2 regions of the Glutamicibacter sp. BW80 genome follow, and region 2 is predicted to be linked to the other one. Evidence: riboswitches for the same ligand, from Rfam matches in the RefSeq annotation. Region 2 holds a riboswitch; the other holds the start of a gene.
The links. A riboswitch is a leader RNA that binds a small molecule or an ion and turns the genes downstream of it on or off. The one in region 2 is predicted to bind S-adenosylmethionine.
Positions count from the first base shown of each region.

Region 1: it holds a riboswitch for S-adenosylmethionine, as region 2 does, so the genes downstream of both, CIK76_RS09335 (methionine ABC transporter ATP-binding protein) here and CIK76_RS00605 (flavin reductase family protein) in region 2, are expected to answer to the same signal.

Region 1 is NZ_NRGV01000031.1:214,979-222,962, reverse strand. Features, by position in the region: gene CIK76_RS09355 (acyl-CoA dehydrogenase) at 1-1,138, shown strand, start outside; gene CIK76_RS09350 (LLM class flavin-dependent oxidoreductase) at 1,203-2,606, shown strand; gene ggt (gamma-glutamyltransferase) at 2,688-4,511, opposite strand; gene CIK76_RS09340 (ASCH domain-containing protein) at 4,761-5,276, shown strand; SAM riboswitch class I at 5,553-5,642, shown strand; gene CIK76_RS09335 (methionine ABC transporter ATP-binding protein) at 5,789-6,823, shown strand; gene CIK76_RS09330 (methionine ABC transporter permease) at 6,820-7,515, shown strand; gene CIK76_RS09325 (MetQ/NlpA family ABC transporter substrate-binding protein) at 7,541-7,984, shown strand, end outside.
Region 2 is NZ_NRGV01000001.1:116,226-137,587, forward strand. Features, by position in the region: gene CIK76_RS00500 (sugar phosphate isomerase/epimerase) at 1-198, shown strand, start outside; gene CIK76_RS00505 (malonic semialdehyde reductase) at 289-894, opposite strand; gene CIK76_RS00510 (MFS transporter) at 1,106-2,296, opposite strand; gene CIK76_RS00515 (ROK family protein) at 2,370-3,332, opposite strand; gene CIK76_RS00520 (nucleobase:cation symporter-2 family protein) at 4,037-5,572, opposite strand; gene pucL (factor-independent urate hydroxylase) at 5,650-6,573, opposite strand; gene uraH (hydroxyisourate hydrolase) at 6,578-6,934, opposite strand; gene uraD (2-oxo-4-hydroxy-4-carboxy-5-ureidoimidazoline decarboxylase) at 6,963-7,457, opposite strand; gene CIK76_RS00540 (hypothetical protein) at 7,776-7,961, shown strand; gene CIK76_RS00545 (AEC family transporter) at 8,177-9,178, opposite strand; gene CIK76_RS00550 (SDR family oxidoreductase) at 9,347-10,102, shown strand; gene CIK76_RS00555 (hypothetical protein) at 10,181-10,579, shown strand; gene CIK76_RS00560 (SRPBCC domain-containing protein) at 10,576-11,025, opposite strand; gene CIK76_RS00565 (hypothetical protein) at 11,068-11,322, opposite strand; gene CIK76_RS00570 (MarR family transcriptional regulator) at 11,413-11,874, opposite strand; gene CIK76_RS00575 (tellurite resistance/C4-dicarboxylate transporter family protein) at 12,013-13,044, shown strand; gene CIK76_RS00580 (pirin family protein) at 13,054-14,055, shown strand; gene CIK76_RS00585 (GNAT family N-acetyltransferase) at 14,070-14,402, shown strand; gene CIK76_RS00590 (DNA-binding protein) at 14,399-14,587, opposite strand; gene CIK76_RS00595 (MFS transporter) at 14,597-15,985, opposite strand; gene dnaB (replicative DNA helicase) at 16,339-17,694, opposite strand; gene CIK76_RS00605 (flavin reductase family protein) at 18,349-18,849, opposite strand; SAM riboswitch class IV at 18,956-19,072, opposite strand; gene CIK76_RS00610 (PQQ-dependent sugar dehydrogenase) at 19,306-20,427, shown strand; gene CIK76_RS00615 (AMP-binding protein) at 20,567-21,362, shown strand, end outside.

The sequences.
Region 1 (7,984 bases), on a different contig from region 2:
GGGTGCAAGAGAACGCGACCGGCAGCGGATCCTGCCATTTGAACAGGTTGGCTTGCTGAACCGCGAGCGCTTCGGTGCGCTGCGCCTGCCGGTCGCCGACGGCGGCCACGGGGCACGCTTGAGCGATGTCTTCCGGCTGCTCATCGAATTAGCCGAGGCGGACTCGCATGTGGCCCAGCTATGGCGCGCGCATATTGCCTTCGTGGAAAACGCGGTGCGCCTGGAAGATGCGCAGCTCCGCAGCAAATGGGTTGCCCGGATCAGCTCCGGGCAGATCGTGGGCAACGCCTACACCGAGGAAGGCGGCAACGCCCTCGGGTTGCTCAACACCAAGGTCACCGAGGAGGGGTCGCGCTGGCTGGTCAACGGGCGGAAGTTCTATTGCACCGGCACCATCTTCGCCGACTGGACCACCGTAGCGGTGGCGCACCCGCAACTCCCAGGGCGCCAGATCGCGGTAGTTTCCACCCAGCACAGCGGCGTGAAAATCCTCGATGACTGGGACGGTTTCGGCCAACAGCTCACCGGTACCGGCAGCACCGAATTCCACGAAGTTCCGGTGGACACCTTCATGCCGGAGGACCCCACGGATCCGGAAGCCGCGATCTTCCAACTCGTGCTCATGGCGGTACAGGCCGGAATCGGACGCGCGGCACTGAACGACCTGCGCTCCTCGGTGCAGGCGCGTACCCGCAGTTTCAGCACCGGCACCGGAGTTCCGGTGCACCGCGAACCGCAGGTATTGCAGCTCGTCGGCGAGGTCTCCGCCGAAATCTTCGCCGCGGAGTCCGTGGTCATGGGCGCGGTGCTGGAGGTCGAATCAGCCATGGCAGATGCGAACCTGAATGCCGAGGAGCGCTTTGCCGTGTGCGAACTGGCGGCCAACCGCGCCCAGACGATCGTGCAGCCGCTGGTCATCGGTGCGACCAGCAAGCTCTTCGACGCGCTGGGTGCATCCTCCACCCGCAATAGCTGCAATATGGACCGCCACTGGCGCAACGCCCGCACCATCGCGACGCACAATCCGGCGATCTACAAGGCGCGCATCGTGGGGGACTACGAGATCAACGGCGTGCAGCCCCAACGGCTGTCCGTCACCGGCACGGTAACCGGAGCAAACCGGTTCTCCGGCAGCTAGGCAACACTCTTCGAACACTGATTTTTAGACTTACCAGATTTCTTCTATGGATAGGGGCACACCAATGAGCGAGAACAAGCGCGAAATCCTTTTTAACGCCTTTGATATGAACTGCGTAGTGCACCAGTCGCCGGGCCTCTGGCGCCACCCGGATGACAAGGCGTCGACCTACAACACCCTGGGCTACTGGACCCACCTGGCCAAGGTGCTGGAAAAGGGCAAATTCGACGGGCTGTTCCTCGCCGACGTGCTGGGCACCTACGACGTCTACAAGGGCACCAACGAAACTCCGCTGCGCAGCGGTGCACAGGCGCCGGTCAACGACCCGATGATGCTCGTCTCCGCGATGGCCGCGGTCACCGAGAACCTCGGCTTCGGCGTCACCGCGGGTACCGCCTATGAGCACCCTTATGCCTTCGCGCGCCGCCTGGCCACCCTGGACCACCTGACCAATGGCCGCGTGGGCTGGAATGTGGTCACCGGCTACCTGCCGTCGGCCGCCCGAAACATGGGCCAAGAAGACCAGATGGAGCACGACGAGCGCTACAACCACGCCGATGAGTACCTCGAAGTGGTCTACAAGCTGCTCGAAGGCTCGTGGGAAGAGGACGCGGTGCAGAACAACAAGGAATCCGGCGTCTACACCGACCATTCCAAGGTGCACCCGATCAATCACGAGGGCAAGTACTTCAAGGTTCCAGGCATCGCCATCACCGAGCCAAGCACGCAGCGCACCCCGGTGATCTACCAGGCCGGCGCCTCCAAGCGCGGCACCGAATTCGCCGCGTCGAACGCCGAAGCGATCTTCGTGAATTGCCCAACGCGAGATTTGCTCAAAGAAGCGGTCGCCAAAATCCGCGACGCTGCCGAAGCCGCAGGCCGTGGCCGCCACGACATCAAGATCTTCGCCATGCAGACCATCATCACCGCCGAAACTTCGGAACTTGCCCAGGCAAAGTTCGAGGACTACAGCTCCTACGTGGATATCGACGGCGCGCTGGCATTGCTTTCGGGTTGGACCGGCATCGACATGTCCGCTTACGGACCGGATGACGTGATTGGCGACGACGTGAAGTCCAACGCCATCCAGTCCTCGGTGGAAACCTTCAAGAAGGCCAGCGGTGATACCGGCAAGCCATGGACCATCCGCCAGCTGGCCGAATGGATCGGCGTGGGCGGATTCGGTCCGGTCTCCGTCGGTTCCGGTGCCGAGGTTGCCGAGAAGCTCATCGATTGGGTTGAATACACCGACGTAGATGGCTTCAACCTGGCCTATGCTGTCACCCCAGGTACCTTCGAGGACGTCGTCGAGTACGTGGTTCCCGAGCTTCAGGCACGCGGGGTCTACAAGACCGAATACACCGAGGGCTCGCTGCGCCACAAGCTCTTCGGTGAAGGTGACCGGGTGAAGGACACCCACCGTGCCGCCCAGTACAAGATCTCCAACCGATTGGCCACCAAGGCCTAAATCCTTGAAGATCAAGCGCTAGCAAAGCCAGCGAGTCCCCGCGAAATGTTGAATTCCGCGGGGACTCGCTGGCTTTAACGGCTATTTGGCCGGGTTCACCACCATGGCCGAACCGCCTCCGCGGCGGGTTGGCTCGGCCGCCGCGATCAAGGTCCCGTCTGCGGCGATTTCCACCGCCTCAACCGCACCGATCTCAGCCTGCGGGGTGAAGGAATCACCGGCGGCGGTGAGCTTGTGCCCGAAAGCCTCAAGCGCCGGCCCATAGGCCTCGATGAATTCGGGCTCCGCCGTCACCGCCGCGGTATTGCGCTGCGAGGCGCGCGGGGCCGCGATGGCTTCGCTCAGATCCATGCCCAGGTCAATGCGGTTCACCAGGGTCTGCAGCACCGTGGTGATGATGGTGGAGCCGCCGGGGGAGCCGATGGCGAGCATCGGTTCGCCATCGCGCAGCACGATCGTGGGCGCCATCGAGGAGCGCGGACGCTTGCCCGGCTCGATCCGGTTCGGGTCGGCGGGATCGTACACCGTGGAGAAATCGGTCAGCTCGTTGTTCAGCAGGAAGCCGCGCTCGGGCACCACGATGCCCGAACCTCCGGTCTGCTCGATGGTCAGGGTGTAGGAGACGACATTGCCCCAGCGGTCCACCACCGAAAGGTGGGTGGTGGAGATATTCTCGGTATCCTGCTCAACCACCGGCTCGCTGGTTGCCGCAGGGCACACTCCGTCATAGCCCTCGATATCGCCCGGAGCCACCGGCTTCTCCGCGGCCTGTTCGGGGTTTACCGCGCACGCCCGGTCGACGCCGAAGAGCTTGTCGGTCAGGATTTCGGTGGGAACATCCACAAAGGCCGGGTCGCCGACAAACTTGCCACGGTCGGCGTAGGCCAGGGCTGTCGCCTCGAAGTAGTGGTGAAGCGCGGTGGGCCGCTCCATGCCGGCGAGGTCGAACTCGCCGAGAATATTCAGCGATTCACCGATGGTGGTTCCTCCGCTGGAGGATGGCGCCATGCCGAAAACATCGAGGCCGCGGTAGCTGACCTGGGTTGGCTGCTGCTCCACGACCTCGTATTCCGCGAGATCGGTGGTGCTCACATAGCCAGCCGGAACCGGGAGTTCGATGTCCGCGGACGTGGGCGGAGCCTGCACCGTCTGGGATATTTCTTCGGCCATTTCGCCCTGGTAGAACGCCGAGGGGCCCTGCTTCGCCAGCAACCGGTAGGTCTGGGCAAGATCCGGGTTCTTGAAGATGCTGCCAACGTGCGGCGCATCGCCATCGGGCAGGAATAGCTCGCTGGTGGAGCCGAAGGTCGCGAAGCGTTCCTTGTTATCCAGGGTCTGTTCGCGGAATGTTTCATCGACAACGAAGCCGCGTGAAGCTACCTGGGTGGCTGGGTGCAGAACTTTCTTCAGGCTTTGGGAACCCCAATTGTCCAGCGCGCGCTGCCAGGTGGCCAGGGTGCCGGGCACGCCGACCGCCACGCCGCTGGTCACCAGTTCGGGAGTGAAGTTGTAGGGCTCGCCGGTTTCCGGATCGATGAAGGCATCTTGGGGCATTGCTGCCGGTGCGGTCTCCCGGCCGTCGATGGTGCTGATTTTTCCGGTTTTCGCGTCGTAGTACATGAAGTAGCCGCCGCCGCCGATGCCCGCGCTATAAGGCTCGGTCACGCCCAGCGCGGCCGCCGTTGCGACCGCCGCATCAACCGCGTTGCCGCCTTTGCGCAGGATCTCGATTCCGGCGGCGGTCGCTTCCGGGTCTACGGAGGAGACTGCGCCGCCGCTGCCTTTGGCCGTAGGCGTTTTGTCGGTCGCCCTGGGATCGGCGCTGGCCGGAAGGGCGGTGAAAGTTCCCAGTCCCAGCGCCAGTGCCGCGGCGCTGGCGATAGCTCTCGTACTTGCTCGTGACATACTTTGATCTCCTGAAAAGGTGGGGATGAAGCAAGCGCCAATTTACGGGAGAAGCACCTGAGACTTAGGCTGTGACACGCGTCACCGCGCATGCTTGTCGCTCATTACGCTCAGGTGAAGACTTCACTAGCGTCGGATTCACCGCCGTCGCCTCAAGGGCTTCGGAGGGCATGCCGCCACCGCGGCAGCCAGCGATCCGGCCACCGAATACAGCAGCTTCGGTGGCCGGACTGCGTTTAGGCTAGGAGAATGAGCAATGAACCTACCTCCGAGCTGCCCCCGGTAGATCTCGCCGCCGCCGCGCAAATGTGGGCTGACTACCGAAACAGCTGTGCCACCGATCCGGGCGACTACGTGGTGGAATACTTCGGAGACAGCGCTGAGCTCGCCGAGGCACTGCTGCATCAGGTAACCCACGGGCAGAAACGTGCCACCTCAAGCCTTGAAAACGAGTACCTTGCCGAGAACGAACCGCTTCCGCGGGTCGGTTCGCACTGGATCGCCTGCGACGGCTCCGGGACACCGAAAATTATCCTGCGTACCAGCGAGGTGACGCTGAAATCATTCGACCAGGTGGATGCAGATTTTGCCTTTGCCGAGGGCGAGGATGACCGTAGTCTGGCCAGCTGGCGCCGGGAACACGAAAAGTTCTGGAAACGGACGCAGCAGGCAGATTTCGCCAAGCAGTGGGAACCGGCAATGACCGGCGTGCCCGGTGAGCGGATCGTGTGCGAACGCTTCGAAGTGGTCTGGCCGCGCAGCTAGCTTCCAGGCACCTAATTCATCTCCACCTTTCGGTTCTGGAAGCTTGCTTTGCGTTCAGGCCCAGGGGCGTCCTCGCACCCGCCGAGTTCTCCTGAGTCAAGATGCGAATTCAGCGTCGTCACGTGGCGACATATGACGGGTGAGTCGCGCATTTATGGCCGGTTTTCCGCCGATCTGCGCACCGAGGTCGACTTCATGACGCGTATATAACGTCATGGTTGTTCACGAAGCGGGCACGGGCACAGACTGAAACTGTTCGATTCACCTATCGAATGGTAACCATCCAGAGCGACCGAGAGACCTGGCTCAACGACGTCGCAGCAACCACCCTCACGGGGCCGGTGCTACAGCCAGGACCGATGGAGCAGTCTGAAACACCGGCTTTGTTCCCGAGATTCAGAGCCTGGCGAAAGCCAGCGGCATCCTGAATCCGTGGATCGTCGCTGTTTGAGACTCTGCGCGGTGCCAGCACCAAGGAGAACAAATGCAAACGACGTTATCTGGACGATCACATGATTGAGATTCGCCAGCTGCATAAGCACTACGAAACGGCCCAGGGCCGTGTGGAGGTCCTCAAGGGGATCGACCTGGACGTTCAATCGGGGACAATCACCGCGGTGGTTGGGCCCTCAGGCGCCGGGAAGTCCACCTTGTCCCATTGCATCTCGCTGTTGGAAAAGCCCAGCAGCGGTCAGATCCTGGTAGAAGGCAAGGACTTGTCGGTGCTCTCTGGCAAAGAACTATGCGCCGAACGTCGTGCCATCGGCACGATCTTCCAGAACTCGGCCCTTTTGCGCCGCATGACGGTAGCCGAAAACGTTGCGTTGCCGCTGCGAAACCTGGGAGTAGTCCACCACGAGATGGAAAACCGGGTCGCCGAACTCCTGAATCGCGTAGGTCTGGCGGATTGGGCAAATTCGTACCCCGGAGAACTTTCCGGTGGCCAACGCCAACGCGTGGGCATTGCCCGAGCGCTGGCGCTGCGTCCGCGTCTGCTGCTCTCCGATGAAGCAACCTCGGGGCTCGACCCGGAATCCACCACGCAGGTGCTGGAACTGCTTGATTCCCTGCGCACCGACTTGGGCTTGGCGATTATCTTGATCACCCACGAGATGGATGTGGTGCGCCATATCGCCGACCGCGTCGCGCAACTCGATGGCGGTCGAATCGCCGAGTACGGCGAACTTCGAGGCCTGGTAGCGGATCCGGGATCGGTGACCGGTTCAAAGCTTCTGCCATTGCGCCCCGATCTGGTGCCCGCCGGCTACGACTTCACGCTGACCGTGGCCTACCAGGCGGCAAATGTGGACCCAGCCTGGATATCCCGGCTGGGAACCGAACATGGCGCGCGGGTCGCGCTGCTCGGTGGCTCCGTGGAAGCACACCACGAGGGAACGCTGGGCCGCGTTGAAATCGGTCTCGCGGGCATTGCCGCAGAACGAGCTATTGCCGTCTTGGCTGGATGGGGATTGCGCGCCACGCCACGATCCCAGCAGCTCCTCGCGAGTGTGGCCGACCGCGCGGAACGCATCGAGGTGGCGGTATGAGAATCCCAACCGAAAGCGCAGCGGTCGGTACCGACACCCCATGGAACGAACTGCCCGCCCTGATGCTTCCTGCCTATGGACAGACCTGGGCAATGGTCGGCATCGTGATGGTCTTGGTGATCATTTTTGGCGGCATCATGGGTTTGGCGCTGTTCAACACCGACCGGCAGGGTCTCTTTCCGCACGACAAGAGCCATGCGGCACTGAGCTGGTTCGTCAACATGGGACGCTCATTGCCGTTCCTGGTCTTGATGGCGGCGATTATTCCATTCACCAAATGGGTGACCGGAACCACCATCGGCATTTGGGCAGCAGTGGTGCCGATGACCATTGCGGGCATTCCCTTCTTCGCGCGGCTCGTGCAGAACGCGCTCAATGATCTGCCTAAGGAGAACCTGGCCGTCGGGCTGGTGACCGGTGGATCGCCGCTGCAGATCATCGGGGCAACCCAGATCCGTGAGGCGCTGCCCGCCCTGGCCTCCGCCGTCACGCTGAACACCATCTCGATGGTCGAGTATTCGGCCATCGCGGGAACCATCGGGGCCGGCGGCATCGGCTATCTGGCGGTCACCTACGGCTATCAGCGGTTCGACATGAATGTCATGCTTGCCACGATCCTTGCGCTCATTCTGACCGTGCAAGCAGTCCAATTCCTCGGCGATCGCATCGCCCGCGCGCTGGCCCGCCCCTAAGCGCCCTAGAACAAACGAGAAGAACATGACGACTTCACCCAAAGGCCATGACCATGGCTTCACTCTGCGTAAAAACACCGCGAAACTGCCTTGGACCATCGCGGCATGCGCGACCATTGTGGCGCTCGTCCTTGGCGCGTTGCTGGTTCAGCAAAAGTCCGCTCCAGCGCTCGCGTCCACCGAGCCCGGCAAAACGAATTTCAAGGTCCATTTTGAACCGGCAATGGCCGGGGAAGAGAAGATCCTGAAATTCGTGGCCGAGACCATCGCGCCGGATTATGGAATCGAGATAGAACCCATTGGGCTTCAGGATCCAATCCAGGCGAACCGCGCCGTGGCCGAAGGGCAGTTCGACGCGACCATCTTTGAACATGAGTGGTACATGCGGCAATCGGCAGAAGCCGCCGGCGTGGAATTGACGCCAACCGTTGAACTGTACCAATGGGGCTTCGGTCTGTATTCCACCCGC
Region 2 (21,362 bases):
TTCGTAGCCTTGGGCAAGGGACACGGCACCGCATTCTGGACCGAGTTCCTGCGCGCCCTGCACGAGGTGGATCCCGACATGCTCGTGAACATCGAGCATGAGGATACCGAATTGGGGGCAGTAGAAGGCCTCGAAGTGGCTGCCAACGTGCTGCTCGAAGCCGATGCTGCGCTGAGGTCTTCGCTGGCTACCCGCTAGCAAACTGGCTCAACAACTAGCGAAGCCCGGAATTCACGAAAATGAATTCCGGGCTTCGCTTGTGCGTTGCTAAAGTTCGTCGAGCGGCCTCTAGACAGTGCGGACGACTGCTTCGTAGTCGAAGCGGTCCTTTGGTGCACCGATTTCGCCTTCGGCTGGTTGGCCGATATTCAGGACCAAGAAGCTCTTCTGGTCGCCTTCTGGGAAGAAGGAAGCATCAATGGCGGAGAAGTCTGCACCGGTCATGGGACCAACGGCGAAGCCCAGACTGCGTGCAGCCAGGATGAAGTAGCCTGCCTGCAGGTGGGCGTTGTTGTTGCCGGTGGAGGCAGTGAAGTCGGCATCGGCGTCGTACATGGCCTTGGGTGCGTTGTAGCCTGGCAGGAAGTTATCCCACTGCTCGTGCCATGCGGTGTCATAGCTGAGGATTGCCACCAGCGGAGCTGCGGCAGTCTTGGCCCTGTTGCCATGCGACAGCGCGTCGACCAGGTTTGCGCGTGCCGCGTCGGACCGTACGTAGGTCACGCGCAGCGGCTGGGAGTTGAAGGCAGTTGGGCCGAACTTGGCCAGCTCGTAGATCTCCTGGGCCTGTGCCTCGGTGACCTCGCCGGCGAAGGCGTTGGCGGTGCGTGAGTCGCCAAAGATGGAGTTGATCGCGCCGGAGCCGATCTGGGTTTCGTCAGATGCAATAGTCATACTCATACCTTTCGGATCGGCCCGCGGCCACTGGATTGGGCCACTGCCGGACTCGGTCTTCTTCTACCGATATCCAACTAAGAACAGCTTCGCCTCATTCCAATTTTTAGCGTGTTTTATGCAACATGGAGAACAGCGGCAAGCCTGAACCACCGCTTCCGGGCCAGCATCGGCCGAACCTAAGCAGGCCTTAAAAACTAGTTGAGATCACTCAATTCCCAGGACCGGCCCAGCGGCGATGCAGCTTGGCACAGCCGAGCGCACACAGCGCGATGGCTGCACCAAAGTAGGATACCGCCATCGATTCGCCGCTGATCTGGCCTACCCAGCCCAGCCCCAATGCACCCAGTGCAGTCAGTGCGTAGCCCAGCACCCAAAAGGCTGAGCTGGCGCTGCCTCGATGTCGCGGCTCAATGCGGCGCAACACGATCCCCAGGCCTACCGGGAACAATGCACCGTGGCTCAGTCCCGCAACGATCAAGCCGGCAAGATACACCGCCATCGCCAAGCTTCCGCCAAGTCTTGGTGCTAGAGCTATCAGCACCGCACCAATCGCCAAGCCGGCATACCCTAGATGAATTTTTTCGCTCACCAGCTTCCCTCCGGCCTTCTGGCCCACCGCCGTGGCGACAAAAATCAATGATCCGATGAGCCCCAGCAATCGCAGGTCCGTAATGCCGAAGGCACGGACCACCAAAATGGAAGTCATCGCGGTGCAACCGCCCATCACCGCGAAGCCCAAGGTCATCAGCCCGCCCATGCAGAAGTCGCGCAATGCGAAGCGTGGCACCAGCGGAAGGCTGAGTTTCAATCCGTGTCCGCGGTGCATCACGCTGTCCGGGGTCATGGCAAGCAATACGATGCACAGACCTGAAAGTACTGCGTGAACGCTGAAAGCCGTCATTGGCATGGATGGGAAGAAAAAGGTCAGAAATGCAGCCAGGGCTGGTCCGCTGCCCAGACCCACCATATTGGCCACGCTGGAAATGCTGGCACCGCGTCCGGAGCTGGAGACCAGATCAGTCAGATAGGCGGTCGCCGTTCCAGTGACCAGCCCGGCACACACCCCGGAAAGGGCGCGGGCAATGAACAGCATGGGTGCCTCGGCGGCCACTGCATAGAGTATTCCGCTGGCGGCCGAAGCGAGAAGCCCCAGGATCATGACGAGTTTTCGGCCAATGGCATCAGATAGGGAACCGAAGATGCACAATACCGCGAGCACCACGATGGCGTATATCGCAAAAAGTTGCGTTGAGGCGGCGGTGCTTAGGCCATATTCATCCTGAAGCATCGGATACAACGCGGTGGGCATCGTGGTACCGCACATGGCGACCGCATAGGTCCCCAAAACGACGATTAAGGGCCAGCCGCGGATTCGGCTTGGTTTTGTGCGCAGGACCATGCCAAGACCTCGCTCCTATGTTGCGTAACAACCCGAGCCTAGATAAGTCCTAATGTCCTGTCAATGTTTTTCATTATTGTTGCTGATTAAACCGCGCTAAATCAGCAGCCCCAATCAGTCCGGCCACCGGGCCCAATTCCGCCTGGCTGATCTTCGCAAAGGGACGGTATCCCCTGCCAGGCAGGGTGCGGCGATAGGTCTCCTCCGCCGTGGAAACCAGTTGCTTCGACGCAGCACCCAAACCGCCACCGATAACGACGGTTCCCGGGTCCAGAACCGAGACCAGATTCGAGATGCCCAGACCAAGCCATTCGCCCATATCCGCAATGAGATCGGCACAGGCCGGGTCGCCCTCTGCAGCAAGTCGAGTTACCTCCGCGCCGGTGACGGCCTCCGGGTCATCCCCCACGGCCTCGCGCAGCCGGAAGGCCACCGGCGATTTGCTGCGCACAAGTTCGGCTCCTTCTCGGCCCAAGGCATTGCCAGAAGCGTATTGCTCCCAGCAGCCGCGGTTGCCGCAGGCGCACCGATGGCCGCCGGGAACGATCACCTGGTGCCCGAATTCTCCAGCAATGCCGGACTTGCCTCGGTGGATCTGCCCTCCGAGGATCACCGCCCCGCCGATTCCCGTTCCGAGAGTCAGGCACACCATATCGCTCTCACCACGGCCCGCGCCGAAACGGTGCTCGGCCCAGCCGGCAGCGTCAGCGTCATTTACCAGAGTCACCTCGTGTCCAACGAGCTTCATCAGACGGTCGCGCACCGGTTCATTTCGCCAGGACAGGTGAGGGCTGAACAGCACATTCTGCCCCTTGCGGTCCATCCAGCCAGCAGCGCCAATACCCACAGGCAACTCTTCGCTGCCCTCCGAGAGCTCGCGAATCATCTCAGCCAGGGCACGTTCTGTCCCCGCCACATCGTGGTCGGGTGTCTCGCGGCGGATCTGACCGAAGGCGTTCCCCTCTTCGTCGACGAGGGCTGCAAGGATTTTGGTGCCACCGATGTCAACGCCGATGGAAAGATTTGCTGGACTCACAGTCATCCAGCTTAGACCCTCGCAAAGCGCCGACAGTTCCAATGCGCTGCTGGTGCCTAGGACTGTTCACGCGCAGGCGTGACCTTCCACGCGTTGCCCACCATCTGGCATCCCTGCGAATTCAGGACTCATGCAGGCTATTTACCGCCAGCTACGATTCTTTTCGACCCGCCCCCGCCAAGCGGGCTGCTCCCGAACGATTCAGGGTCTAAATTCCGAGTTAAATGATTGGCTACAAGGTAGCATCCGCTCGCGAGATGTCGCAGTCCGGGAAGACACCCAACGGCTATGGGCTGAATTGGGGTTTGTACCATTTCCGAGATTTCCCTCGCTTACCATGCCGACTGCTCATAGTGCGGAAAACGTCGAGCGGAACGTGGCCGCACCAGGTTCGAATTCGTGCAGCATGCACCGGAAGGATCCGTCCCAGGGCCTCCATAGGAAATCGGTTCACTGCGCCCATCGACCAAGGAATTCAATGCATTGCTTGTTTCCATGGGAACGCCCGAATTCAATGCCCTCGGGGTCCGCTGGTAGACCATCTTCGCTGCCGCGGGCATCATCGCCCGCGCAAGTGCGGCCGGAGAATAGTTGGAGCACAAATGAAAGTGCTCGCAAACCGGGGTTTGCGAGCACTATCCGCTGATGGTTATTTCTCGTCATCGAGCACTTCGTCGACGCTGGGGGCAGGTTCAGCCGTTTCCTCAGTGTTCCGCGGTTTTGGCAACTCTGGGTACAGGCATCTCGATGGCCCCCGTCTGGATCTGCTCGAATTCTTCCGGCGTGACCACGGGGATCTCGTAACCCTCTTTGTCGATGAGCTTTCCACCTTCATAGTGGTCTCCCTCTATCAGCCCGCAGATTTCTTCGCGCTTCACCATGCGCGGCGGGGCGGCGGAGAACACCGAAGAGTTCTTCGAATTCCCGAATTTCAGTTCGTTGAATAGCAGGTTCAACAGCACCGCCATGATCGCGGCCGAAGAGATCCCCGAGTGGAAGATCGTTTCGAACCAGCTTGGGAAGCTCGCATAGAAGTCAGGTTTGACGATCGGGACGCAGCCAAAGGAGATCGATGCTGCCACGATGACTAGGTTCATCCCGTCATATTTGATCTTGGACAGGGTTCGAATTCCGGAGGCGGCCACGGTGCCGAAGAGCACGATTCCGGCACCGCCGAGCACCGGGGTGGGAATCGCGGCGACCACACGCCCCAGGATCGGCAGCAGGCCGAGCACCACCAGAATGCCGCCGCCGGCCGCGACCACGAAGCGGCTGGTGATCCCGGTGATGGCCACCAAACCGACATTCTGCGCGAAGGCCGACTGCGTGAAGGTGTTGAACAACGGAGCCACGGCAGAGGAGGCCATATCGGCACGCAGCCCGTCGGCAATGCGCTTTGAATCCACCCGGGATCCGGCGATCTCACCGACTGCCAGAATATCGGCGGTGGTTTCGGTCAGGATAACCAGGACCACGATGGTCATGGAAATGATTCCGCCCAGCTCAAAGACCGGCATGCCAAAGGCCAGCGGCTGCGGGAAGGCGAAGACCGAGCCGGTACCGACCGCGGAGAAATCTGCCATCCCGAGCAGGGCCGCGGCCACGGTGCCGAAGACGATAGCCAAAAGAATCGACATCCGCGAAATTGCGGCGTTGCCGACCTTGGAAAGCAGCAGCACGGCTAGCAGCGTACCGGCGGCGAGCCCGATGTTCGGCAAGGAACCGTAATCGGGAGCCTCGGCACTTCCTCCCATGGCCCAGTTCGCCGCGACCGGAGTCAGCGAGATGCCGATCATCGTAATGACCACCCCGGTGACCACCGGCGGGAAGTACCTAATCACCCGCGCGAAGAACGGCGCGATGAGGAACCCGATGAGCGCGGCAACGAGAACCGCGCCGAAGACGGCCTGGATGCCTCCTCCCCCGTTGACGATGGCAACCATCGTGGCGACCGAGGCAAAGGAGGTTCCCTGGACCAGCGGCAGCTGAGCTCCGAAGAAGGGAATTCCTACAGTCTGCAAGATAGTTGCCAGCCCGCCAATGAACAGGCAGCTGGCCACGAGCAATCCGACTTCCTCGCTGCTCAACCCCGCCGCACCGCCGATGATCAAGGGCGGGGCGATGATTCCCCCGTACATGGTCAGGACATGCTGAAGCCCGTAGGCCAGTGACTTGCCAAATGGTAATTTAGCGTCCTCTGGCCGTAATGCTTTGATAGATTCATCAGGTGTAGCACTCAAGGCTGACCTCCTACGTCAGTCGCTGCCATAAAGGGTGTGCCGGTGTGTCCGCACCGGCACACCCTTTTCACATCGGGTTAGATAAATGCAGGGATATTGGCCCACACCGGATGGTTGACCTCGGTTCCCTCGCGGGAGAGGGTAGCTTCGATCAGCCCATAGGGCCGATCTGCGGCAAAGAACACTTCATTTGGGTTGTCCTGGCCGAAGACTTCCAGGTCCACCAGGAAGTGGTGCTTGTTCGGCAGGGACATCTTGATCTCCGCAATTTCCGGATGCGCCTCAAGAACCGCTTGGCCCATGTTGTACATGCTCTGCTGCAGCGCGTACGAGTGGGTCTGCGCAAACTGGGTGAGCATCAGCGAACGCACCGAGCTGTACACGGCGTCGTAGTCGATGCCGGCCGCCACGGCCTCCGGGTTATAGCGCCAGCGGGCGGTGACATCGGTGGCCAGGATGCGGTCGGTGGTTTCCTTCAGCGTCGTGTACCGATCAACCGGGAATCCGTGGAACTCGCTGCCCGTGGACTTCAGGACGGTGAGGCCTTCCAGCCCCGCGACGATGCTCTTTTCTCCGTCGGACCCGATTTCCAGGACGGCCGTGCGAATTTCGGACTTGTTCTGCGAGAAGGCGTGGTCGTGATCGTTGATGCGGTCCCAGAAGAACTGCTGCGCCGCCCATCGGCCACCGGTGATCCAGTCGAATTCGCCGGTGAAATGATTTCCCAGCTGAACCAGGAAGTCTTCGATGGCCCCCACGCCGTTGCGGGCCAATCCGTAGACGGTGTTCTTCTGGGTGTCGGTGGGTACGACTCGGGCGTTGTCTCCGTCGATGTGGGCGGCCGTGAAGTCGCCGTGCAGCTGGCTGGTGACGTTCAGATCCTGGATCTGGTGGCGATCGGTGTCGCGGGTGATTTTTACCAGGCGGACCTCGGCCTTGCCATACTGGTTGGATCCAAGCACGATCTTGGTTCCTGCTGGGGCATTGATTTCGGTAGTCATGGTTCTAACTTCCTCGGTACGTGGAATATGCAAACGGGCTGATAAGAAGAGGTACGTGGTAATGCTGGTCGACTTCATTGACGTAAAAGTCGATGCTTACCGCGGGGAAGAAGCTTTCCGTTCCCTGCTTCCCGAAGTAGTCGCCGGTTTCGAAGGAAATCCGGTAGCGTCCTGCTTCAACCTGAGCCGGCCCCAGAGTCTTGATGCGGCCGTCCGCATCGGTGAGTCCGGATCCGATTTCTTGCCAGCCGGATGCCCTGTTGGCTTCCAGCGTGGCCTTGACACCGGAGGCAGGCCTCCCGGTCCCGGTGTCGAGAATGTGGGTGGTGATGTGACTGCGTGCTGCGGTCGATTCATCCATGAAGTACTCCTTAGCTCAAGGGTTGGCTTTAGCCTCTGACCGCGCTGGACATGCGGAGCAGCGCAATCGCACGCAACTGCTCGGCTACTTCGCGCAATTCGGTGTCCTGGTCATTGCCGAGGCGGCGTTCGCATTCGGCGAGGATTTCATTGCTGCTCCGCCCCGCGGCACGGATGAGGAAAACCCTGTTGAAGCGGGCTTCATAGCGGCGGTTGGCTTCGGCCAGACGGGAGGTGACATCGTCATCGAGCCGCAGGCTTGCTTGCTCGCCCCGGGAGAGCGAGGCTTCGGCGGAATCTCCCTGGGCTCGTTCGCCGATGCGGGGGTGATGCGCCAGCGCCGCAGCGATTTCTGACTCGCCAAAGGGCGCGGCACTGCGTTGGGCTGCGGCCGTTAGCGCAGCACTGTCTGCATAGGGGCGTGCGGCCACAAGCTCGTTGATCCAACGTTCCACATCGAGGCATGGCCGCAAGACGGCGGCAGCGTCTGCCTCGGGTAAGTTGTTAAAAACATGCAGGTCCATCGGGTGATCAGCTCTTTTCTTACACCACGATCCGATGGCTGAACACCCTTACCACCGATGGTTCTATCGGCTTCGACTCGATGTTTTTGGATCGTGGAATCTTCGTTCCACTACTGTAAGCCAACTCACACTACCTCCGTCAAGTGGTTTTCGAGGGAAATTTTTTGAAGTGTGATTTATTGTCGGAAATTTCGGTCGCAGGGAAGTTTTTAGGCCGATCCCCTTGCCAGGAGCCGCGCTCGCCCGACATACTGTTTTCGTAGGACAAAAATAAACTTCCGTATTACGGAATCAACTTATCGCAAAAGGAGGGTCGCCATGACCGCCAACCAGTCGGCAAGCATCAACTACTCACCTAAGGAAGCGCGGGTCCTCTCGGCGACCGCGGCGCTCCAGACGGGCATGTTCCAGCCAATCGAGAATCTGGACCCTGACATGTCCCCGCGGGCACGCATCAACACTTCGGCACCGAGCTTCCTGGACCGCCTGCTGCGCAGAAACTAGTTCGCCGACCCCTAGGGGTGCAAAACTTCATAAAGGCCATGTTCCGGAGGCGCCGAGCATGGCCTTTATGTTCTTAAATGGCCCACGTCAAACGGACGTGGGGCTCAAGGGAGGCATCGAAAGATCATTGCGCTGCGTGCTTGGCGCCAGGATCGTTCCACGAACCCGCTTCGGCGCGAGCTTCAACCATGAAGAGAAGTGCTGCCCGCGAGGATCTACTTGAGCACCAGCTGCGCCAAGACCGGAAGCGCGATTGCCGACAGGGCGCAGGTAATGACGATGGCCAGCGCCGTCGGCTCACCGTCGCCGGTGTCATTGTGAGCCATGATGTAGGCCGTGGCGGAGGTCGGCATAGCTGCCATAAGCACCGCGGTGTTGAACCACATCGATTCGAGATCCGGCGCGAAAATCCAGAGCATCGAAACGGTCAGCAGAGGCAATGCCGCCAGCTTGCCAACCACCATGACCAGCATGGTTCGCTTGGCTCCACGCACCTTGGTATGCGCCGTCCCCGCCCGCCGGTCCAGGGTGCGCTGAACGGTGCGCCGCAAGGATAGACCGATTACGAACAAGGCTCCGGGGGCTGCCGCGGCGGCAATGAGGTCTACGGTGTCATCAAGCGGTTTTGGAATGGGGATCCCCCACATCACCACTGCTCCGCCAAACACCATGGCCCAGGTAACCGGGCTATAAAGCAGTGCATTGCGAACCGTCAACGCGATCCGGCGACCGCTGGGCTTATGCCTGTTTCCCGGGCCTGCCGGCATCATCAGCTGGGCCAAGATGGGAAAACCCACCATAAAAATAACGTTGTGGACCAGCTGCCCCATGCCTGCGGCGAGACCGGCCTGGCTGCCGAGCACCCCGAGAACTACCGGAATTCCCAGATAGGAGACGTTGCCAAAGCTGGTGCTGAGCATGCCAGCCAGGCTCCGCCCGCGCTCTACGCGCAACACATAGCGGAAAAGGACCCAACAGATGAGGGCGAATGCCAACGTCGAGGCGATGCTGACCCACAGGAAATCGAACGGAACTCCCCGACTAACATCGGCCCGGGCAACCACCTTGTACAGCAATGCAGGCAGTGCCACGTAAAAGACAAAAACGTTCAGAGCCGGTTCCACGCTGGGCGGGAATTTCGGTGAATAACTGACCGCGTAGCCAATGAGCATCACGAAGAACAGCGGCAGGACACCGAACAGCACGTCGAGGAACACAAGACTCCTTCAAAGTTCATTTTTGAGTCTTTCCAAGCCTAGTTGTCCTTCCCGCGGCAACCTGCATCGGCTTCGCTGGACCTGCCGAACTTCAGGCATGCTCCGGCGGATTCACATACGCGGCTGCCATGGCACCTGCGACTAGGCTAGATGCCAAAAGGAGTTAATATGCCATCTGCAAACATGCCGACGTCCAGCATCCTGATCACCGGAGCCGGCACCGGCATAGGTCGGGCCACCGCACGGCTGCTACTAGCCCAAGGCTGGAATGTGGTCTTGGCCGGACGCACCGAACAGACACTGCAGGAAGCAGCACAAGGCCACGGCAACGCTCTAGTGGTCCAAGCCGATGTCTCCTCCGCCGAAGAGGTTCGATGCCTATTTGCGAAGGCGACCGAGCATTTTGGTCGTCTCGATACGCTATTCAACAATGCCGGAACGTTCGGTCCCGCAGTCTCCATCGATGAGCTAAGCGCGGAGGACTGGGAGAAAGTCTGCCAGGTGAACCTGACCGGAGCGATGAATTGTGCCCGCGAAGCTTTTAAGCATATGAAGCTGCATGGCGGCGGAAGAATTATCAACAATGGATCAATTTCCGCTCAAGTGCCCCGACCACGGTCGGTGGCCTATGCAGTTACCAAGCACGCCATCACGGGGCTGACTAAGTCCATTGAACTCGATGGCCGCCCGTTTGGCATCTGCGCTTCACAGATCGACATCGGCAACACTGCTAGCGACATCATGGACGAACTCGGCACCTCGCAAGGAGCCTTGCAAGCCGACGGCTCGCGCAAGGTTGAGCCAACATTCGACCTGCAACAGGCAGCGCAAGCCGTAGCCTTCCTGGCTAACAGCCCACTCACCGTCTCCGTCAATCAGCTCACCATTACCGCTGCAGGGATGCCCTATATTGGCCGCGGTTAGTTCGCTTTGCGCGCGGAGTTCAGCTGGTGGCTATAGTGGGACGAACCATTTAGAGTCCAAATTCAGGCAAGTGAGAAGATGAGCGCCGAACCGTCAGCAATGCAAGTGAGCTATCCGGAGAATTGCGGTAATGCCCCACGGCATCTGGTGATTCAGGAAGTGATCGTGGCGCTGCACGGGCGAGATCTGGATCATCTCAGGCTGTGGCTCACCGAGGACATTGAATGGGAAATAGTTGGCTTTGAAACGCTGCACGGGATCGACGCGCTCTGTAGCTGGGTAATGATTTCAGGAGATACGAAATCACTCGAATTCAAAAGCGTGCTCACTCACGGTCGCGAAGGAAGCACCGATGGAAATATCACCAACGGTCAGGATATCTCCGCGGCTTTTAGCCATGTGCTGCGCTTTACCGGAGCAGCGAAAACCGCACGGATCAAGTCCGCGCGCAGTTATCTGGTGTCGAAGCCAATTTAGAAGTACTCGGCCAAGAGCGATTCAAGCTTTGCAAACGCGGAATTCCAGGCCTTTTGGCTGCTCTCGATGACTTCATGTGGCAATGGGCCCTGCGTCAAGGTCACATAGGTCTGGCCGGCAAATTCCTTGAAGTCCAGCTTGGTGTGAATGACCAGATCCAGCGTCATCTCATGCGGACCATCGGCGCTGGCCAGGCATACCTGTTCGTCAAAGATCGTGACCACTGCCTTGAGCGGCACCTGAGCTTCCGGGTTATCGCTTTGTGCCATGGTCAGCTCATGGCGTCCCCCGACCTTCGGCTCGAGAATTACCGAGCCCTCCTGCACCGTCCAGCCATGCGGTCCCCACCACTGCGTAATAATCTCCGGTTCGACGAATGCGGCCCAGACCGCAGCACGAGGAGCGGCGAATTGCCGGGACAAGACAAGTTCATTCATTTCCTGCATACTCGGATTTTACCGTGCTCTCGGCGGGGAATCTAAAGCCGGCTATTTGGGGCGACGGGATTCCATGCGGCTAGCGGTATATACGGTTAGCTCATCGGCCTGAGTTCCGGCGGCCTCGTGGGCGCGCAGCACCATCATGGCGCGGTCCCATTTAATGCGTTCGCGTGGGCTGGTCATGATCGAGCGTTCGGCCGGGCCGAAAATACTCAACCCCAAATACTTCAGGCGCCATCGGGCACGATATCCAAGACTCAAGCCGGTGGTGTCGCTGATGATGGGCAGTGGTGACTCGTCCATGGGGAAACCTCAATTTGTCAGGGCGCCGGAGCCAATTGCGTCCGTGACTTAAGCCTACTCCAATAGTTGGTGCACCAACTATATCCTTAATCACTCGGCGGGCGCCGCGATTCCCGCATCCACCACATCGCCCAGAATCTCGCACAATTCAACGACTTTTTGCTCGCTTAAGTTCAGCCGACTCAGCATCTCATGGGGAATATCCAACGCCTGCTCACGCAGCATTTCCCCCTTCTGCGTAGTCTCAATCAAGATCGCGCGTTCATCGCGCGGATTCTTTCTGCGCTCGAGCAATCCGGCTTTTTCAAGGCGCTTGACCAGCGGGGAGAGCGTCCCGGGATCCAGATGCAGCTTTTCGCTGAGCTCCCGCGCACCGATTGGAGCAGATTCCCACAGGGCCAGCATCACCAGGTATTGCGGGTGGGTCAGCCCCAATGGGTCGAGCACCGGCTTATAAGCTGAAATCACCGATCGTGAGGCGACGGCCAGTCCAAAACACAACTGCCGCTCAAGCTTGAGCAGATCATCACGACGAAGATTGGAGCTGTCCACGATGTTTTGTTCTCCTTGGGGTTCATGCCGGTACCGACACTAAGATCGTACGCCAGCATCCTGAGTCGGGGCTTGGCGGCAGAGCGCCACAGGCGTTAGCCTCAACATCTCGGCAAAGAAGAATTCAAGGAGACCTAGGTGAACCCAGAACTGCGTGCTAGCCGCTCACGATTCACCCGATGGGTAGCCACCCTTGCCCCGTCGGTATTCTCCAGCGTGATGGCCACCGGCATCGTAGGCATGGGTCTGCTGCTTTCCGGGTTCTCCGCCCTCGGCCAGGCTTTCTGCATCCTGGCCGGTATCATGTTCCTCGGACTACTCACGGTGCTGGTCCTGCGCGTCGTGCGCTATCCGACGGCGGTGCAAATTGATGCGCTGAACCCGGCCCTTGGTTTTGGGTTCTTCACCGTGGTCGCAGCCTCGAATGTCCTAGCCCTCGCACTGGCGGTTTTGAAGCTCCCGGGCGCCGCACTGACCGCGCTGATATTCGGGACGCTCATTTGGCTGATCACCACCTACGCGATTCCCGCCGGGCTGGTGCTGCATGAACGTCCGGAACCGGCACTGACCCACGCAAATGGGTCGTGGTTCCTCTGGGTGGTGGCCACCCAATCCGTTGCCGGCGGATTAGCGCATCATACAAGCTTCGGCGCCTGGGCCGCCATGCTTGCCTTAGCTATCTGGCTGCTAGGCTGCGCGCTCTATCTGCTGACCGCTACCCTCGTGACGGTGCGCATGATCCGCTATCCGAACCGCGCCGAGACGCTTTCACCGACGTATTGGATCTTCATGGGGTCCACCGCGATCAGCGTATTGACCGGTTCGCAACTACTCGGCTTGGCAAACCGCGGTGAGATTCCGAACTGGCTGCAAGCAAATATCGCCTTTACCACCTTGGCGTTGCTCGCCATAGGGTTGTGGTTCATCCCCCTGCTGCTGGTCTTCGGAATCTGGCGGCACATCATCCACCGCCACCCGCTGAGCTATGAAACCAGCCTTTGGGCGATTGTCTTCCCGCTGGGCATGCTCGCCACCGCATGTCTTTCCCTGGGATCAATACCGGATTTCTCGGCTCTCTTTACGCTGGGGCAGATAGTGATTTGGGTGGCCGTGGCCAGCTGGGTGGGAACCATCGCCCTATGGGTGGCACGAATCAGGCATCCTGCCTAGTCTTAGGTTATGAGCAACCTTGAACAGGCACCGGCGGAAATCGACTGCAGCAACCTCGATGCACGCTCAGAGGTTCAGGCGCTGGAGCCCCGCCCAGTCCCCCTCGGTGGCCCGCGAGCCATGACGGTCTCCCGGACTCTTCCGCAGAAACAGCGCAGCCTGATCGGCGCGTGGTGCTTCCTCGACCACTACGGACCGGACGACGTAGCGCTCACCGGCGGGATGAACGTTCCACGGCATCCGCACACCGGACTGCAGACCGTCTCCTGGCTTTTCTCCGGCGAAATCGAACACATCGACTCGGCCGGGCATAAGGCCAAAGTGCGCCCCGGTGAATTGAACCTCATGACCGCTGGATACGGAATCACGCATTCCGAAATGCTCTGCGAAGAAACCACGATCTTGCACGGAGCCCAGCTATGGACCGCCCTGCCTGACCGGGTGCGCAATATGGAACCAACCTTCGAAAATTACCGTCCCGAACCGATATACGGCCAAGGATGGATGCTCAACGTTTTCCTCGGCACTCTCGCGATTGGCGAGCAGAGCCTCACCTCCCCGGTGAAGACGCATACCGAACTCAGCGGGGCCGAACTGCATCTGGACCCGCATACCGAGGTCGAAATCGTGGTCCCCGCACATCACGAACACGGTGTACTCGTTGATCAGGGCCGCCCGACGGTCAACGGCAAACCACTTGAGCACCGCGAACTGGGCTTCGTCCGGGCCGGATGCACCACGCTGCGCATCACTGCCGGCGAGCAGCCGGTCCGCGCTTTGCTGATCGGCGGAGAGCCGCTTAAAGAGGAGATCCTCATGTGGTGGAACTTCGTGGGACGCAGCCATGAAGAAGTCCTCGCATTCCGCGCGCAGTACCAAGCGGAAATCGGCGCCGAACCAGGAGACAGCTCGGAGGACCGCTTTGGCCCATTCCCGGAAAACACTCCCGCGCCATTGCCGGCGCCGGCGCTACCTACCGTCCGACTACGTACACGAGTTAACCCCTCCTAGAAAGCGGCCACCAAATGAGCGAAATCACACCTGTTTTCCTGCCCGAACGTCGGCGATATGCACTGGACGATGATGGAAAGGTCATTGGCGCAACCCACTTTCGAGAATTCACCGGTTCCGCTGGCACCGAGCGGATCTTTTTCCACACGACCGTGGACGAAGAATACGGCGGACAAGGACTGGCCAGTGTGCTGGTGAAATTCGCGTTGGACAACACCATCGCCGGTGGAGCCAAGATCGTGGCAGTTTGCCCGTACGTCAAGGCCTATGTCGCTAAGCACGCCGAATACCAGCCACACCTCGTCGCGACGACCCCAGAGCACCTGAAAGTCCTGCCACGCGCCTAGCTGCGCAGCTCAAGACCCTGCTTGTCCAGGGCTTCACGGAGGATGCGCAGCGCTTTTGGTCCGACGCCATGCAACCGAAGCAGCGCTTTCTCGCCGGTTTCGCCCGCTTGTTCGAGGCTCGTGATACCAGCGCTTAGCAGCGCCCTGGTGGCCGGTGCGCCGATGGCTGGGAGCTCAGTTTCCATACGCCTGGGCTACTTAGGGCCAGCCGCCGCCGGGGATTCGATCCGCGGCGTAACGACCAGCAGTACGATGATCAGGAACAACGAGAAGGCGAAGACCGCGGCGAAGCCCAGCCCCACTGCCACCGTGGCGAAGATGACCCCGCCAAGCGCGGTCACTCCCGCGTTGCCCAGCGCATCCGCCATGGTCATCGCCGAGGAGTTGAATCCTTGTTCCTGCTTGCCGGAGAGGGCCAGCATATTCACGTTTTGGCGTGGGAAGATCATTCCCATTCCAAATCCGCCTATCGCCCAACCAACCACGATGATGGCCACCGGCGGGTGGAACAACGCGGCATAAAGCGCGGTGGAGATGCCAAACGCCCCGGCCAGGGCGCCGATTCCGATGCATGCGGAATTGCTTAAACGTTCACCGGCTTTCCCCTGCAGCCACGAGCCCAGGGCCCAGGACAATGCGGAGGCGGTGAGCACCAGACCCGCGCGGTCCGGAGGCAGAAAATAGTCTTCGCGCAGCAAATACGGCAGGTAGACCTCTGTGCCGAAAAATGCTCCAGCCACCAGCGATCGGGTCAGCACCGTGGCTGGCATTCCACGCCGGGCGCTGAAGGTCCCTACGGGCAGCAGCGGCCGGATCGCTAACAGGGCGAGCGCCAACGCTGACAGCAGGGCGACGACGGAGGGCCACCCATTGTCCATGAGCCCAAGCAGGTTCATGGCGATCACCGAAGCCCCGGTGAACCCCGCGAGCAGTAGCCGCTTGATGGAGACCGGACCGAGGGTTGCATCGCGTGCAGAATCCATGCGATGCAGGGTCGGGATGACCGCCACGATCGCGAAGGCGATGAAGATCAGCACCCCAAGGAATACCCAACGCCAACCGAGGTATGTGGCGATCAGGCCCGCAATCCACGGTCCGAGCAACGCCGGGATCACCCCGGCGGCGGCGAAAAGTGCGAAAATTTTGCTGTGCAATTTTGCCGGATATGCCCGAGCGATCAGCACAAAGATTGCCACGGTCACGGCGCCGCCACCGATGCCTTGCAAAATTCTTCCGAGGATCAGCACCTGCATATCCGCCGCGGTGCCGCAGATAAGCAGGCCGCCGGCAAAAATAGCCACGGAAGCGTACAGCGGAATCTTCGGGCCTCTTCGGTCCGAAACCTCTCCCGCAGCAACCATGCCAAGCATCGCGCTGGCAATCGGTGCGGCAAAGGCCAGCGCGAAGTACTTCTGTCCATCGAGCAGCTCACTGACCAGCGGCATGATCGTGGAAACCGCCAACGCTTCGAAACCCACCGAGAAGACCAGGACGAACATGCCCAGGGTGGTCGCCAAATATTTGGCGGCATAGATCGACTCAACCGTTGCGGAATCTACCGCAGAGTCACGTGGTGATGGCATGCGGCCATTCTTTCATTGAACGTCTCGGACGCCGATTCGGCACCGATGGTTAGTGGATGCACCGCATGGCTTTGTAAGCTGAACCCATGCTTAACGAAGATACGCGTCGCCGACTGGTCAAGATCACCGCGCTCTGCCTAGCGCTGATGGTGGGAGCTACCGGGATACTCTCCAGCGGTGTTCTTGGCCTTTTCTAGGCAGCCAGCCCCAGGTGCGGCGCGAATGGACGGCGCTTTCAGCACTATCAACGGCACGCAGCGATGCACGGAGAACGCAGCTGAACCAAGGGGCAGGGCCAAGAAATCTTGCGGATTTCTGGACCCTTCCCTGTGCCGTAGGCCTGCCTCGGCAGGCTAGCCGTCGTTCTGCATGTTGCTGAAGCGCGAATAGTGGCCCTGGAACGCCACGGTGATGGTCTTGGTGGGGCCGGCACGGTGCTTTGCGATGATCACGTCGGCTTCACCCGGACGGTTTTCCTTGTCGTAGACATCGTCACGGTGCAGCAGGATTACCATATCGGCGTCCTGCTCGATCGATCCCGATTCACGAAGGTCCGAGATCATAGGCTTCTTGTCGGTGCGCTGCTCGGAACCACGGTTCAGCTGCGAGAGGGCAACCAGCGGAACATCGAGTTCCTTGGCCAGCAGCTTGAGGTTACGCGAGAACTCGGACACTTCCTGCTGGCGCGATTCCACGCGCTTGCCCGAGCTCATCAGCTGCAGGTAGTCGAGGATGATCATGCGCAGCTCGTTGCGCTGCTTCAGCCGTCGGCACTTGGCGCGGATTTCCATCATGGACATATTCGGCGAATCGTCGATGAACAGCGGAGCTTCGTTCAAGCGACCCATCGTGGTCGCAATCTTCGTCCATTGTGCGTCTTCCACCGAACCCTTGCGCAGATCCTGCAGCTGGATGGATGCTTCTGCCGAGAGCAGGCGCATCGCAATTTCGTTGCGGCCCATTTCCAGCGAGAAGAAGACGGTGGCCATGTTGTTCTTAATTGCCGCGGAACGGGCGAAGTCCAGGGCGAAGGTCGACTTACCCACTGCGGGGCGGGCGGCGATGATGATCATCTGACCACCCTTCAACCCCTGGGTCAGTTCGTCGAATTCGTAGAACCCGGTTGGCACGCCGGTAATTCCGTCGCCGGCGTTCGCCGCATTCTCGATCTCATCGACGGTTCCCTCGATGATGTCGCTCAGGCGCACGTAGTCTTCGCTGTTGCGGTTCTCGGCGACCTTGTACACCTCGGCCTGCGCCTCGTTGACGATCGCGTCAACCTCACCATCGGGCGAATAGCCCATCTGGACGATCCGGGTCCCGGCATCGACCAGGCGGCGCAATACGGCGCGTTCGCGCACGATTTCGGCGTAGTAGCCGGCGTTCGCGGCGGTGGGCACCTGCTGGATGAGGTTGTGCAGATAGGCGGCGCCACCCACGCGGGCGATCTCGCTGCGCTTGGTGAGCAGATCGGAGACCGTCACGGCATCGGCTGGTTCGCCTCGTCCGTAGAGATCGATGATTGCGTCAAAAATGGATTCATGGGCCGGGCGATAGAAATCTGTTCCGCGCAGCGCCTCGACCACGTCGGCGATCGCATCCTTCGACAGCATCATGCCGCCAAGAACCGACATTTCGGCAGGAATATCCTGCGGCGGGGTGCGACCCGCTTCCGAACCCTGACTCTCGTAGACCGGCTCCGCGCTCATAACTGACACTTCCATCCCCTATTGACCCTCTGGGAAATACCCTTGTGCCATGATGGCAACACTCAAGCATGTCACCGCCAACCGACGTTATCGTGTCGGCGGTACCTGTGGATATATCAGTCCCAAAGCCAACAGTAGGTCTCTTATCCATAGCCGCAAACTCTGTTATCCACAAGATCTGTGGATAATCCCCCTCTAGCTGTGGATGACCCTGTGTGCGACTTGGGGAGAAGCTTGTGGATTACCCCACTTAAGTTGTGCTAATGACTATCTGACTTGGAGTTTGTTGTTTGCACACCTGTGGATAGAAAGTTAATTTCTTTGTAGAGTCAACCTTCGCAAATGACGTTATCCACAGCATAACTCGCGGGATTCCGGTGTATTCAACCTGCTGCACCGACTTATCAACGTACCATCCACAGAGGTGTGGATAGTTTTGTGGAAAGAATCTTCGTGAAGAACGCGGTAGTCACCGCTCCAAAAAGCTACTGAAACGTAACTTCGAGGCGAGTAATCCACAATTCGATGCAGAGCACCCCTCTGCGGTCATATGAACTTAACGCGCCCGCGCGGTCCGAGCCCGCCGGGCCAGTTAAACGACTGCGCGCCACATGTCAGCGAAAATGACAGGTGGCGCGAAGCGACGACAACTATTTAGACGAGTTCCGGGACTGGTAACGAGTGAAATCGTGAATCATGGAAAATCGACGGTAAATGCTCGGCGACCTTATGGCCATGGACCTGCAACAGGATGACCCAATGGTCTCCGGCCTCAACCTCACTGTAGATCGTCGTGTCGAGCCACAGCGTTGAGTCATGGATGAACAACGAGCCGTCGTCGCTGGTGTGGGTGTCCACACCGCGGAATCGATCTCCGCTCTTGGAAGCGATCTGCCTGCAGACCCCTTCATTGCGCTCGCTGAGCACCGAAACGCCGATTCGATTTGCGTCCCGCAGCTTCGGCCAAGTGTTCGAGGTTTTCTGCACGGCAAACATCACCAACGCCGGTTCCAAGGAAACCCCTACGGTGAATGAGGAGGCGACGATTCCCGTCTTTTCCCCGTTGACTTCGGCGCACAGAGTGGCAATTCCCGATGGGTGCTGGGCGAAAACCTTGCGCAGCGTCAGTGCGTCAAGTTCTTGATTCAAAGACATGCCTTGACTTCCTTTGCTTCATGCCCACCGGTACGGCGACGGTCGGCGGCAGGCTAAAGCAGCTTTGACTTGCTCTTACCCGCCGTCGAAGGTTTAACGCCTCGATGTGCGGTACTTGTATCGTGCGGTGTTGCGCGACACCGAATCTTCACCTGGAGCACCCCGCTACCGTATAGAGGGTTGCCGGCCAGCTAGCCAGGGCCTTTAGCTGACGCTCATGATTCTGATTAAAACGATATTGGCCTAAGCTCCCGCGCGTCAAACAAATTGCTTCGCAAATCGAAATATTCAACCCAAAATTCGATGAGCCACAAGTATTCGAGGGTCCATCGGAAATTTATTCAATCACCGGAGGGTTCGGATGCGGCTGCGCGGCCCGCTGATACCGCTCCCCTTCGGTGCGATACGAAGCGCCCAGCCTCTTGCATAGCGAACGGATCTTGCTAGCCTGAAACCATGCGGCCTCGAATAGCTGGTAATCCGAAGATCACGGTTTTCCTTGGAATTCTCGCCTGCGCCGCGATGCTCACCGGATGCGCCGCCGAAGCACCGCGTTCCCCCGGCGCCACGTCAAGCAGCAGGGCAGTCGATACCAAGTCGCCCGAACCGCGAAGGATCGCAGCCGAGCTAGCCGCCCCCTGGTCCATGGTCTTCGCCGAAAATACGCTGATCGTTTCAGAACGCGATTCGGGGCGGATCGTGGAAATAGATTCAGCGGGCACTGCCCGGCAAATCATCCGCTTGGACGACGTAGTTCATGGTGGCGAAGGCGGACTGCTTGGGCTGGCCTTTCAACAGCCCTACCTTTTCGCCTACTCCACCGCAGAAGACGGCAACCGCATCCAGCGATTCGAACTTTCCGGCGACAGCGGTGCGCTCGCGCTGAGTCATCCGCGGACGATCCTGTCCGAATTGCCATCGGCAGGAATTCACAACGGGGGGCGTCTAGCCATCGGACCGGATTCGATGCTCTACGCGACCGTGGGAGACGCTGGAAATGAATCCTCGGCTCAAGATCTGGAAAGTCTAGGCGGAAAGATCCTGCGGCTGACCATTCAGGGCGAGGTCCCCGGCGACAACCCCTTCCCCGGTTCGCCGGTATTCAGTTTCGGCCATCGCAATCCACAAGGTATCGCTTGGGCTCCCGACGGAACCATGTATGCCAGCGAGTTTGGGCAGAACCGCTGGGATGAATTGAACATTATTGAGCCCGGAGCCAACTACGGCTGGCCGGCGCACGAAGGCATTGCGGAAGATCCCGAATACCGCGACCCGATCCAGCAATGGAGCACGCAGTCCGCGAGCCCCAGCGGCATCACCATTTACGACGGGGTCCTCTACATCGCCAACCTGCGCGGGGAGCGCCTGCGAACCGTGGAGCTGAGCACGCCTCACGATTCCACCGAGTTCCTCGTAGGTGACCATGGGCGCCTGCGGGACGTGAAGGTCAGCGAGACCGGCGAGCTCTGGGTGCTGACGAATAACACCGACGGTCGCGGCACCCCGCAAGAGGGTGACGACAGGATTCTCGGCATCTCCCCGGAGACGCTCATCGACCGAACTGCCACCCGGCGCTGAATTTCGGCCACTGAACGAATTGATACTGCGGTTCTTGGATTGAACCCGAGGTCCATGCCACCATGAAGGTCGCAAGTGCTTCAGCTCACAGGCGCAGGCTGAAGGAAACCACGGATACGAATCGAAGGATATCGCACACATGGTCATGACTCAGGCTAACCACTCGGAACTCACACCCCTGCGATTCCTGCAGCGTTCGGCCGAGGTCTATCCGTCGAAGACCGCGGTGATCCACGGGACCCGCAGGTACAGCTACGCCGAATTCGAGCGGCGCGTGCAACGCTTCGCCCAGGTCGTCAAGGCGCGGATCGCGCCCGGGGACCGCGTCGCGGTACTTGCGCCGAATACTCCCGAGATGCTCATGGCCCACTACGCGGTTCCGCTGGCCGGGGGCGTGCTGATCGCACTGAACACCCGCCTGTCGGCGCCCGAGCTGCGCTATATTATGGATCATTCCGAGTCGAAGCTGCTGTTCGCCGATACCGAATTGTTGGCAAATACTTCGACCCTGCGTTCCGAGATTCCGAGCTTGGAAGCGTTGATCGAGATCACCGATGACCAATACGCCGGTACGCGCCCGACCGTCGCCGTGGACGCGGTGCTCTCCGAGCTGCTGGACGCGGCCGGCGAGGAACGCCTGAACTACGAGGTGGCAGATGAGCGCGCCCCGATCACGTTGAACTACACCTCGGGCACCACCGGCAAACCCAAGGGCGTGCTGTACTCGCACCGCGGCAGCTACCTGAACTCGCTGAGCGAGGCCCATCACCAAGGCTTCACCGCAAAGACCCGTTACCTGTGGACCCTGCCGATGTTCCACTGCAACGGCTGGTGCACCCCTTGGGCGGTCACCGCCGCGGGTGGCACGCACCTGTGCTTGCGCGGCGTGCGCGAGGATGCGGTGTGGGACGCCATTGAGAATCTTTGCGCCACAC